Regions from separate parts of the Solibacillus sp. FSL R7-0682 genome, predicted to be linked through region 3. Evidence: riboswitches for the same ligand, from Rfam matches in the RefSeq annotation. Region 3 holds a riboswitch; each other region holds the start of a gene.
The links. A riboswitch is a leader RNA that binds a small molecule or an ion and turns the genes downstream of it on or off. The one in region 3 is predicted to bind thiamine pyrophosphate.
Positions count from the first base shown of each region.

Region 1: it holds a riboswitch for thiamine pyrophosphate, as region 3 does, so the genes downstream of both, thiT (energy-coupled thiamine transporter ThiT) here and tenA (thiaminase II) in region 3, are expected to answer to the same signal.
Region 2: it holds a riboswitch for thiamine pyrophosphate, as region 3 does, so the genes downstream of both, thiM (hydroxyethylthiazole kinase) here and tenA (thiaminase II) in region 3, are expected to answer to the same signal.

Region 1 covers NZ_JBBOUI010000001.1:518,043-522,297, forward strand. The annotation lists gene MKZ17_RS02615 (SMC family ATPase) at 1-1,373, shown strand, start outside; gene MKZ17_RS02620 (hypothetical protein) at 1,574-1,702, opposite strand; gene MKZ17_RS02625 (DUF4870 domain-containing protein) at 1,769-2,092, opposite strand; TPP riboswitch at 2,221-2,327, shown strand; gene thiT (energy-coupled thiamine transporter ThiT) at 2,423-2,986, shown strand; gene map (type I methionyl aminopeptidase) at 3,244-3,996, shown strand; gene MKZ17_RS02640 (polyphosphate kinase 2 family protein) at 4,161-4,255, shown strand, end outside.
Region 2 covers NZ_JBBOUI010000001.1:451,841-456,095, forward strand. The annotation lists gene MKZ17_RS02270 (TetR/AcrR family transcriptional regulator) at 1-127, opposite strand, end outside; gene MKZ17_RS02275 (SDR family NAD(P)-dependent oxidoreductase) at 268-1,038, shown strand; gene MKZ17_RS02280 (SDR family oxidoreductase) at 1,056-1,838, shown strand; TPP riboswitch at 2,116-2,215, shown strand; gene thiM (hydroxyethylthiazole kinase) at 2,370-3,206, shown strand; gene MKZ17_RS02290 (MTH1187 family thiamine-binding protein) at 3,210-3,509, shown strand; gene MKZ17_RS02295 (thiamine phosphate synthase) at 3,511-4,215, shown strand.
Region 3 covers NZ_JBBOUI010000001.1:172,455-176,709, reverse strand. The annotation lists gene thiD (bifunctional hydroxymethylpyrimidine kinase/phosphomethylpyrimidine kinase) at 81-893, opposite strand; gene tenA (thiaminase II) at 990-1,679, opposite strand; TPP riboswitch at 1,754-1,851, opposite strand; TPP riboswitch at 1,901-1,997, opposite strand; gene MKZ17_RS00880 (GNAT family N-acetyltransferase) at 2,078-2,551, opposite strand; gene MKZ17_RS00875 (DUF3923 family protein) at 2,577-2,801, opposite strand; gene MKZ17_RS00870 (quinone oxidoreductase family protein) at 2,901-3,869, opposite strand; gene MKZ17_RS00865 (hypothetical protein) at 3,987-4,255, opposite strand, start outside.

The sequences.
Region 1 (4,255 bases), 350 kb from region 3:
TAGAGCAAAAAGCATTACAAGTGAAAATGCAACAACTTACCGATATAAACTTGTCGACCGACGCATTAATACAATACGAGCAGCAGCGCAATGTATATAAAGAGCAATTACAGCAAATTAAACATAGACAGCAACAATTGCAGGAACAGAAGCAAAAGCTCGAACAGTTTGAAAAGCAGGCGGAAACTTTACACATACGGTTAGAAAAAGGCCGTTCGATTGTGGCCCAATTAACAACCCAATTAGCACAGGAACAAGGGAAATTAGAGCAAAGTGAAAAATCCCTTCTTCCACAATTCGAATCAGTAAAGCAGGTTATGTTAGCGTTGTCACAAGAACAGGAAAAATACGACTCCTTAAAACGACGAATCGAACAAACTACATTACAACTTCAACAGGCTCAATTAGATGAAAAAACAAATGCTGTTAATTTACAACATGCAAAGAACCGTAATGTAGAATTTGAGCAAGAGGAGTTGTTAACTTATAACCGATTTAACGAAGCACTTCAATGCGAGCATTTTGATGAAGAAAGCTACCGTAATGCGCTCTTATCAGTGGATACACAGCAACAAATACGACTAGCAATTGAACAATTTAAACAAAATCTGCATACGTTAACAGTGCAATTAGCTGAAGACAAGCCGTATCTTGAAGAGAAAGCATTAGTTGATTTAACGGATTGGGAACAACAAATTAGTGAGCTAACCGAGAAAGTAGAAAAGTTCTATGCAGATTTCAAATTAGCACAGTTTTACGTTGAACAATGCCAAGCAACGCAGGAAAAATTAATGCAAGTGGCGGAGCAAATTGAAGAGTATAAGTCTAAGCTTATGCAGGTAGAACATGTCTATGATTTAATACGTGGTCAAAATGAAGCAAAAATCTCTTTTGAACGTTTTGCCCAAATTGGCTATTTAGAAATGGTTACGCATGCTGCGAATGAGCGTCTCCGTATTTTATCAAACGGGCAATACTTCTTGAAGTCTACAGGAAGGAAAGAAGGAAATGCGCAAAGCGGGTTAAGTATAGATGTATTCGATAGTAATACAGGTCAAACACGTGACGTGAAAACCTTATCGGGTGGTGAAAAGTTTAACGCCTCATTAGCATTAGCATTAGGGATGGCAGACGTCATTCAAAGTGTACAAGGCAGTGTCCATATTGATACGATGTTTATTGATGAAGGTTTTGGGACATTAGATGAAGAGGCATTAAGACGCGCCATTGACATTCTCATCGATTTACAGCAAACAGGTAGATTAATTGGTGTAATCTCTCACGTAGCCGAATTAAAAGCTGCAATGCCTGCCATTTTACAAGTTCAAAAACTAAAAGAAGGACATAGTCGAACTGAGATTATTGTTAAGTAAAGCTTGCTTGAGATAATCGAAACATTAATTAATTCGTTCATAAGCGAAAGAGGTCACGCCATCGGAAAGCGTTCCCGCGAAGGAAATCAATTACAAAAAAACATCATTTTTCTCACTCGAGAAAAATGATGTTTTGGTTTTGTCCCAGCCTCTTTTTTCGGTGCGCTTGGACGTTTTTGTTATTTCTCACCTTAACATGTTTAACGTCGTGGCATACGTGGAGTACTTGGTGATTTTGCTACTGATTTTTTATCAATAACCTTTTTAATAATTGGATAAAGAATAGGTCCGTATTTTATCGCTGTTTGAATAATTTTTTTGATTTTCAATGCGAGCACTCCTTCATTTGTCCGATATTAGTAGCAATATACCCAATAAATGAACAAACATAAACATTAGCGTAATACTTTTATCGCCTGGACTAAGTTCCAAATTGCTAGTATAAATGTAAAAATCGAATAGAGGATAAATGCAATAATAAAAACATAGAAAAATGAATCCCCAGTAGAATCAAATGAAACCATAAATGCAGAAGTAAAGAACACAATAACGAAAATAATACCTAAAATGATTGGGATAATATGAGATATTAATGCACGCTTAGCATGGTGTCTTACAAGGTCTTCTTTACTGACAAAAAACAATACAATTGGCACAATAAATGGTGCAAAGAAGAAGCTTAAATAGCCTAATGCGCTTAACCCTTTTGATTGATCCATTGTAATCACTCCTTTTCCTTTTATACGAAAAACGTATTAATTGGTTTCAAAAATAGAATATTAATTTATGGTCTTGTAAATTGTGGTACTATTCGGTACAATGAGCTTGTTCAAACAATAAAAATTAGATGTACCACAAGGGGGGCCGAGTTAGTCGGCTGAGATTGCGCACGATTGCGCTGACTCTTTGAACCTGTAAGTTAACACTTGCGTAGGGATGTGGATAGAAACCGACTGTTCAAACGATAGTCAGGCTTTTGTCCTGATTATCGTTTTTTGTTTCTATTCCTTCTTTAAACTCCTACATCGGAAAAAAGAAAGGGGATTGTTATGAACAAAACAAGATTATTAATGATGGTAGAAATTGCGATATTTGCTGCTATCGGACTCGTACTGGATCAGTTTTCATTTAAAATGTGGGCACAAGGTGGTTCAATTAGCTTTGTTATGCTACCTATTATCATAATGGCGATTCGCTGGGGCATTACTGCTGGTTTAACTACAGGGTTATTAATTGGCGTATTACAAATGATGTTCGGTGCGTATATTTTACACTGGATGCAAGCGATTTTAGATTATGGAATTGCCTTTACGGTAGTAGGCTTAGCTGCGATTGTTCGAAAACCATTACTTGAGGCAACAAAAACGCTTGATAAGGGAAAAATGATCTTCTATATTATAATGGGCACATTACTTGGCGGAACATTACGCTTTATTGCACATTTACTTGCAGGTGTTGTATTCTTTGGTGATTCTGCAGGAGAAAAGAATGTTTGGATATTCTCGATTATTTATAATGGGTCGTACATGTTACCAGCAACGATTATTACAGCGATTGTAGCAGTACTATTATTTACATCTGCTCCTCGCTTATTACAAACAGCGAAAAATTAACTTGAAATATGCAAAAAGTGCCTTCTATTGGGCACTTTTTTTAATTTTAATACAACATAATAAAAACTAAGGTAGCAAAAACTGCAGCACCTCCGTAAATTAAAAATAGTAGACCTTTTTATACTGTTTTAAATTCAGTTAAACGCCCTTGAATCCCTGAGAAATCGAATAATTGAAAAAAGCTTTGAGTCCTTACAACGATTTTTAAGTGTGTTATAGTTAAGGGTAGATATTGTTTAAGAGGAAGGAAGTTTAACATGATTGTTACAACTCAAGAAGAAATCCAAGCATTTAAAAAAATCGGTCGTATTTGTGCTGAAATCCGTGAAGCAATGAAAGCAGCTACGGTTCCAGGTGTTACGACGAAACAATTAGATGAAATTGCGGGGCGCATGTTTGCAGAAGCGGGTGCTATTTCAGGTCCAAAAGGTGAGTATGACTTCCCAGGATATACTTGTATTTCAGTGAATCACGAGGTAGCCCATGGGATTCCAGGTAATCGTGTTATTGAAGAAGGAGATATCGTGAATATTGATGTTTCAGGTTCGTTAGATGGGTATTTTGCAGATACGGGTATTTCATTCGTAGTTGGCGAAGGCTATGAAGATAAAGAAAAGCTTTGTGCAGTCGCGAAATCAGCATTTGAACGAGCAATGACAAAAGTAAAAGCAGGCTCGAAGTTAAATCAAATCGGAAAAGCAGTAGAGCGTGAAGCACGTGATCATGGCTTAACAGTGATTATGAATTTAACGGGTCATGGTTTAGGTAAATCATTGCATGAAGCACCAGATCACGTTTTAAATTATTATGATGCTTGGGATACGACAATCATGAAAGAAGGAATGGTTTTAGCTGTTGAACCATTTATTTCAGCAAAAGCAGAGCATATCGTTGAAGCAGGTGACGGTTGGACATTTATAACACCTGATAAATCTTTAGTGGCTCAAATTGAGCATTCCATTATCGTAACAAAAGATAAACCAATTATTTTAACAACTTTAGAAGACTAATGAAAAAATCGCGGGACTATAAAAGTCTTCGCGATTTTTTTTACTACAAAGTATAGCGAAAGCATATGCTAACAAAAGACCTACAATAAAAAGTTAACTACAATTACCATTTCAAGGGACTTTCAAGTAAAATAATAATAACTAGATTGAGGAGGGGGATCTGGATGAAGAAATTAAAAGACCTAGATTTATCAGTGACATTAGATAAGAAAATGTATAAGAAAAAATTAAAAGTTTTACAATATGAAATGCTGAATGC
Region 2 (4,255 bases), 280 kb from region 3:
TATATTGGGCATAATCTACAATGTCCTTCACTGTCACAGCACTAAATCCCTTTTTATGTACCATTTCAATAAATGCCTTTTTCAAGAAATGCTTTGTACGTAAAGCTTGATTGGAATTGGATTTCATCAAATTCTCTCCTACTTTTAGACAGATTGATTAAAAGTGTTGGTTTCTTCTACATTATAGCAAATATTAAGGATGGCTTACAGAAAGTGAAACCGAGTAAGCTATAAATGTAACTAGAATCTTTAGGGGAGGTAGACAAAATGAGATTTGAAAACAAAGTAATAATTATTACAGGTGCTGCAGGAGGTATCGGTAAAGAGATTGCACGTAAGCTTGCAGGTGAAGGAGCAAAGTTAACACTAGTGGATCTAAATGAATCTGCTGTGAAAGCGGTTGCAGAGGAACTTAATTTACATGAAGATCGTGTCTTACTATTAAAGGCAGATGTTTCAAAAGAAGCAGAAGTTAAAAATTATGTGGATCAAACAGTAAAAAAATTCGGTCGTATTGACGGATTTGCAAATAATGCAGGGGTTGAAGGCCCAGCAAAAATTTTAGAAGAAATTACGGAACAAGATTTTGATTTCGTATATAACATTAACGTAAAAGGTGCTTTCTACGGTTTAAAATATGTAATGCCAATAATGAAACAGCAAAACGCAGGTTCGATTGTTAATACAGCTTCCGTTGCTGGATTAATTGGTTCGCCAAATATGGTGCTGTATAATTCGTCGAAACATGCACTAATGGGCATAAGCAAGGTAGCCGCGTTAGAAGCTGCTCCTTTTAATGTGCGTGTGAATACAGTAAATCCTGGTGTTATTAATACTCAAATGATGCGCCAGATTGAGGAGAAAGTTGCACCGGGTGCTGCAGAAGCTGCACAAACTGCATATAAAGATGCTGTTCCGATGAAGCGTTATGGGGAACCACATGAAGTTGCTACTGTCATTGCATTTTTACTATCAGACGAAGCTTCTTATGTAAGCTCTTCATCTTACACAGTAGATGGTTCATTATATAATATTTAACAATGGAGGGAACGTACATGAAACGTTTTGAAGAAAAAGTAGTAATTGTAACAGGTGCAGGATCTGGACTTGGACAAGCAGCAACACTTCAATTAGCAGAAGAGGGTGCCAAACTTGTATTAGTAGATTTGAATGAAGCGGGGTTAATTGAAACAAAAGAAAAAGTACTGGCAATTTCACCACAGGCTGAAATGCTCTTAATTGAAGCAAACGTAGCAGATGAAAATGCTGTAAAAGCTTTTGTAGATACAACTGTAGAAAAGTTTGGAAAAATTGATGGATTCTTTAACAATGCAGGTATCGAAGGAAAACAAAATTTAACAGAAGACTTTGGTATTGAAGAGTTCCAAAAAGTTGTTTCTATCAACTTAAATGGAGTATTCTACGGTATGAAATACGTATTAAAAGTAATGAAAGAACAAGGGGCAGGGTCAATTGTAAATACAGCATCTGTCGGTGGTATTCGTGGTGTTGGAAATCAATCTGGCTACGCAGCATCCAAGCATGGTGTTGTCGGATTAACACGAAACTCTGCAATTGAATATGGTCAATTTGGAGTTTCTATTAAAGCAATCGCACCAGGTGCTATAATGACTCCTATGGTAGAGGGATCTTTACGTCAAATGGGTGGTGATAATTGGCAAGAGGTAGGTAAAGAATTCGTAAAACCAAACCCAATGCGCCGCTTCGGGAAACCAGAAGAAGTTGGTTACTTAGTTGCCTTCCTACTTTCAAACCAAGCAGACTTCATTAATGGTGTCGTTGTACCAATCGATGGCGGTCAATCGTATAAATATTAATTTTTTTCATATGAATTCATCACATTTATTACTTGTGACGTGAGTTAAGTTAGTTTTAAAATTATGAAGAACGAATCCTTATTTGAGGATTTGTTCTTTTTTTCGTTCTAAATGAAGCAAGACTAACTATCTTTGTTTCAGTAGGGAATATAGTATTAGTTTAAAACTTGAAATTAAAGCATATTGTGAGAGGATTGCAATGCTCAGATTATCGAACTAATTCTGTCAATTTGACATACAACATCTCAGTTGATAGTATGAAAGAAAAACTGAATAGCATATATTGCGGGGGGACTCTTAGGAGTTGAGAAGGTTAAAACCTGACTCTTTGAACCTGTCAGTTAACACTGGCGTAGGGAAGCGATTCATTAGTTTTATAAGCAATAGTTGAATTGTGCTTTCCTATTTTTATTTAAATAGGAGAGCACTTTTTTGTTTTATAAAGCTTTAGTGAATTCTCATATTTGTTAGCCCCTGTTTTGTGGATCTATTCGTTCGTATTAAGAATGTAAATAGAAGGGTGATTGGAAAATGGCTGTTAAACAGGAGACTCAAAGTAAAATTATTCAGGCGGTTGAAACGGTAAAAAGGACGAATCCGATGGCAGGTTCCATTACGAACTCTGTCACAATTAATCTTGTAGCAAATGCACAGCTTGCTGTTGGTGGATCGGCTGCTATGGTGTACTTGCCAGATGAAGCTGAGTTTTTAGCAAAAGCTGGCGGAGCTACGTATGTCAATGTGGGAACGCTGTTACCAATTTACGAAGAGACATTACCTTATGTAGCAAAGGTGTTGTACGAAACAGGAAAGCCATGGGTATTGGACCCGGTTGCTGTGGGTATTGGTTCACTTAGAACGGAGCTTTTAGAGCAATTTAAGGTATATAAACCAACAATTATTAGAGGGAATGCTTCTGAAATTATTGCATTAGCTGGTTTATGGGGATTAGATGGAGGGACAAATGAGTCGAATGTTCGAGGTGTTGATTCTACGGATTCAGTAAATGCAGCTAAAACAGCAGCTATTGCTCTTGCTAAGTGGACAGGTGGAGCTGTTGCTGTCTCCGGTGAAACGGATTTAATAACAGATGGCTCTATTATGGCTGTTTCTTATGGAGGATCACATTTCATGGAGAAAATTACGGGTGCAGGTTGCTCGTTAGGTGGAGTCGTGGCTGTTTATGCAACAGCAACTTCGCCATTTATTGCGGCACTTACTGCTTCTGCGGTGTACAATATGGCTGGTAAACGGGCTGAACTAAAGGTGGATGGTCCAGGGAGTTTCCAAGTTCAGTTTCTGGATGAATTGTATAAAGCTACGGCTAAAGACATTGCAAACAATCCATTTGATATAGAGGAGGTTTAATTTGTGAATACATTAGTAGCGGTTGCTATTGCGCCTCTTGGTGTGGGTAATGAATTAGCACAGGAGGTAGCTGAAGTTATAAAAGTTATTCGAGAGTCGGGATTACCAAATCGAACGACATCTATGTTTACTGAGATTGAGGGTGAATGGGATGAAGTAATGGAAGTAGTAAAAAAAGCAACATTTATCCTTGCTGAAAAAGGTATTCGAACAGAAGTGGTCTTAAAAGCCGATATTCGCCCAGGATATACAAATACGATCAATACGAAAATCGAAAAAGTAAATTATATTTTAGGAGGATAATATGAGTATTGTAAAAAAACTCGATATTTCAGCATACTTAGTTGTAGGGCCTGAAAATACAAAAGGGCGTTCAGTTTCGGCAATTATTAAAGATGCAGTAAATGCAGGTTTTACTTGTATACAAATTCGTTCGAAAGTTGCCTCTGCTAGAGAGTTAATTCAGCTAACGCGTCAAGCGGCAGAGGTCATTGAAGAGGTTGGAAAATCCCAAGAGGTTACACTACTTGTAAATGACCGACTTGATGTGGTTTTAGCTGCGAGAAAACTAGGGATTAAAGTGGATGGTATTCATATAGGTCAAACGGATATACCTGTGGATGTTTGTCGAGATTATCTAGGGGAAGATCTCATTATAGGTTTATCTGCCCGAGCAGATGAATTGCTAGAATATATAAAAACAGAGGATGTTTCTCAAATTGATTATTTTGGCGTGGGACCGTTGCGTGAAACTCAAACAAAACCCGATTGTGGACTTGGGAAAGATGGTAAAATCATAACGAGAAATTTTGATGAAATTGCTAAAATTTCTGAGCTTAGTTCGATACCAGTTGTTGTTGGAGGTGGTGTAAAGCTCGCTGATATACATCCTCTTGCACAAACAGGAGTAGATGGATTCTTTGTTGTATCAGCTGTGGCTGAGGCAGACAATCCAATGCTGGAGGCAACAAATTTAGTAAATGCCTGGAACCTTCATAAAGCTAGATAAAAGTATTTAGTAAATTGGACTTTTAATGCTTACACTCGTA
Region 3 (4,255 bases):
ATAAAAAACCATCTCCTTATGAAAATTATTCAAAAAAGAGATGGTTTGAGCTTGATTTTGCACCTTTTTAATTATCTAAATCAAAATACATGTACCGGACACTTCCCTTCAAATTGGCGATAGGCAAAATGGTTAGTAGGACCGAAACCATGCCCAATATTCAACGGCTCTTGGATAGCAAGATGGACAAACTTTTTCGCTTCAATAATTGCGTCTTTTAAATTTTGTCCCTTTGCTAATTGAGCAGTTAAAGCGGCCGAGAAGGTGCAGCCTGTTCCATGTGTTTGTTTTGTATTTATTCGTTCGGTCTCTAGATGAAAAGGAGGCTCGTTTAAAGTAAATACTGAATCCTTAGCCATTGCTCCATCTAAGTGTCCACCCTTCATCACAACACAGGAAACGCCTAACTTTAAAATTTGTTGAGCGGCTTCGTAAACATCTTGTTCTGTTCTAATTTTCATCCCTGTAATGACTTCTGCTTCCGGGATATTCGGTGTACAAACTGTTGCTAACGGCAGTAAATTTTCCTTTAATGCTTCAACGGCTTCTTTTAATAACAAGCTTTCTCCACCCTTTGCTATCATCACAGGATCAATAACGAGTGGTATTTGATATTTTTTTAAAATAGTTGCAACAGCTTGAATAATAGAAGCATCGAAAAGCATGCCTGTTTTAATTGCTTTTATATTAATGTCCTCAAGAACGGCACATAATTGCGCTTCTACAAATGCGGTGTCTACTGGAAAAACACCATGGACGCCTAATGTATTTTGCGCCGTTAAAGCAGTGATGACACTTGTACCAAATACATTTAACTCCTGAAAGGTTTTTAAGTCAGCTTGAATTCCAGCCCCTCCGCCACTGTCAGACCCGGCAATTGTACAGGCAATCATAGTTGCACCTCCGTTAAATACTCTATCTCGATTTGAAAGGTTCCACTATCATCATAAGTAAACTTTGCAGCTTGCTTATCCCCTGGTTGTTGTTGATTAATCAATTGAAGGCTCATACACGTACACTCCCTGCTTCCAATCTTGCATCGTCCATGACATCTCCCAAAACATCCATTCATAATAGCAACTCTTCTCAAAATGCTTTATAAAAAGTTGCTCTTTAGCAGGTTCTTCTTTTACAAACCGATTCAGCATATCTTTTTGTAATTGAATTGATGCCTTCATTTCATCGGAAGCGTAAAATTCAATCCATTGCTTATAAAGGGGAATTTGTGGTTTTGCATCTTTTAGTCTTTCCCCAATTTCTTGATATAGCCATGGACATGGTAAGATCGCCGAAAATGCTTCTGCTATTGTTCCGTTATGCAACGCATTATACATATGACTGACGTAGTTATAAGCAGCAGGCGCAGGATGAAATTCGCTTAGCTCCAGTTCACTCACTTGTAATACTTTAAAAGTAGTTTCGTGCAGCTCTAATTCAACTGTATGAATCAATTCCGCCGACTTTAAAAAATATTTAATATCTTCGTCATTACTCGCCTTTGCTGCTAACAATGCTAAAAGCTTTGTATAGTGCTTCAAGTAGTACGCATCTTGCAACATATAATACTTAAACTTTTCAAGTGGTAGCGTTCCATCTGCAATTCCCTGTACAAAAGGGTGTGTAAAGCTTGCCTCCCAAAAATAATCCGTTTCTTGTCTTACATTTTCACAAAAATCCATTGTTAGTCCTCCTTTTTGGTGGACGTAAGCGCAAAAAGGCGTCTCTAAACATAGAGACGCCTAAAAAGTGTAAATTACACCTAAGCATTGCTCCCTACGCCAGTATTAACTGTCAGGTTCTAAGGGTCAGGTTTTAACCTTCTCAACACAATGTGTCCCCCCGCAATTAAAAGATTTGCAAAAGAAAAGCCCTCCAAAAATGGAGAGCTAAAGTACATAATAATACTGTGCACTTTGCTCCCTACGTCCGTATTAACGGTCAGGTTCTAAGGGTCAGGTTTTACCTTCTCAACACAATGTGTCCCCCTGCAAATACATTTAATTGATTTCAGTCTACTGAATCTGTTTGTTATTTGCAATCTAATTTTTTACGTTAATTGCAAAATAAGCAAACCTTACTATAAATTTTTGATAAGCCGTAACTCATCTCGAATTGGGATCCCATCATTACCGATCAAAGGAATCGTAGGCTTAATTTTTCTAGCCTGTTCGACCGCATTTGGAAAAACTGCATCAATCTTATAGCCTCTTTTTTGATAGAACTTCAGTGCATTTAAATTATCATTCGTTGTCACTAAAGAAATCGTTTTAATGCCCTTACGTTGCACTATCTCTTCCACTTCTTTCGTTAAAAGAGATCCAATGCCCTTCCCTTCTAAAATGCTATCTAAAGAAATAATTTCTACTTCTTCATCATGAAATACATATGTCACTAAACCAAGTAATTGATTATTTTCTTGAAATACAAAGCCATCTAGTTCGCTGCAATTATAAGTCCCTGAAGAAATAACCATTTCCGGAGAACCCCAATGCTCATTAAAAAATTCAATGACCTTTTCTCTATTATGTTCTGTAATTGTAAATACCGTCATAATGCTCCTTCTCTATTCCTTTTCGTTATTCAACTGAAGCGGACTTTCCTTTTTTAATGAAATATAAAAACCCTAATTGGCACAATAAAATAAAGGCAAAAAACGCTACCAAAACAATAAAAGCAACTAATCTTAGTTCCGGCGTTTGCTCTGCTCCTGTGCCATCCACACTCCTAATACCGATAAATACAGATAAAGCAACAAATAAAATGAACCATAAAAAGTTTGTCACCCACCAAAGTTTCATCATGAGCTCATCTCCAAGAAATTTATTTTGCATTCAAAAATAAAAGATGTTTCTATGTTAAGCAAATTTCTCAAAAAATAATCCGGTATTTCTATGCTATATTCATTCAATTTTAAGTAGTACTTTTCCTTTATACTTACGGCTTTCGACTAAGCGATGCGCTTTTGCGGCATCACATAAATTGAATACTTGTGCAATTGGCAGTGTGATTTGATTAGATTCAAAAAACTGAATCACTTTTTCCGCAACTGGTGCTAGGCGAGCAGGGTCGTATTTTCTTGTTGTCCCTAAACTAAAGCCTCTAATATTTCTACAGCTACTATGTACATCACTTGTTTTAAAATGTCCCTCTTCTCCACTACTATTGCCAAATTGAACAAGGGTTCCATAAAGCGCTAAGCATTTTAAACTTTCACTTGTCACATCCCCTGAAACAGAGTCAAAAATAACATTTGCCCCAACTTTCTCTGTTTCCTTTAATACTTCCTGTGAAAAGGATGCATACGTACAGATGACATCTGCCCCTAATTCTTTTACGTAACTAGCTTTATCTAGGTTTCCAACTGTTGCAATGATTTTTTGTACGCCCGCTAACTTTGCTAGCTGTACGAGCATTGAACCTACTCCCCCCGCCGCACTATGAACGACGATCGTATCGCTTTTTTGTACTTGCCCAATTTCATGAAGCAGCATGTAGGATAAAATCGAAACAGTCGGCATTGTAGCGGCTTGTTCAAACGAAAGGGTATCCGGAATTTTATACACTAACAGCTCATTGGCTACAACGTACTCTGCATAGGAACCCGCTTTAGGAAATGCAATAACTCGGTCACCAATAGCAAATTTAGAATTTACATTTGTCTTTAAAATCGTCCCTGCGGCATCCAATCCTACCGTAAAAGGAAAATTGCCTTTTGCTTTATTTCCTGTTCGAGCTTTAATATCTGCATAGTTCACACTCGTATAGGCCACTTGGATGAGACATTCCCCATCCTCTATTTTAGGGATATCTACCTCAACATATGAAAGAACATTCGCATCACCAAATTCATTTTGAACAATTGATTTCATTAGAAATCCCTCCAATCACTTATAACCAAACTTTACCAATATTTAGTCCATAAGGAAAATTGAAGAACTTTATTGAAAGCTATAAGAATTAGTTATACATTTTCTAAAAGAAAAACTTTATCGGGCATATAATTTCAATAAAAATGCCCGAATATCTCGAATGTTATTTTTCATACTAGCTCTAGAATAGAAATGATAAATCTTATTATCGCTCTCCCAATGGAGCATCCAGCTTTTATATTTCGTATTTTGTCTACACAAAACAACTTCATTTATTGGAATATGTAAAGTAGAACCTCCCACTTTTTTTACGTTCCAACTTTGTCTACCTCCGACTTTACGCCCCATTTTTGAAGGTAATGGATCGGATATTCCTTTAGGAGCAA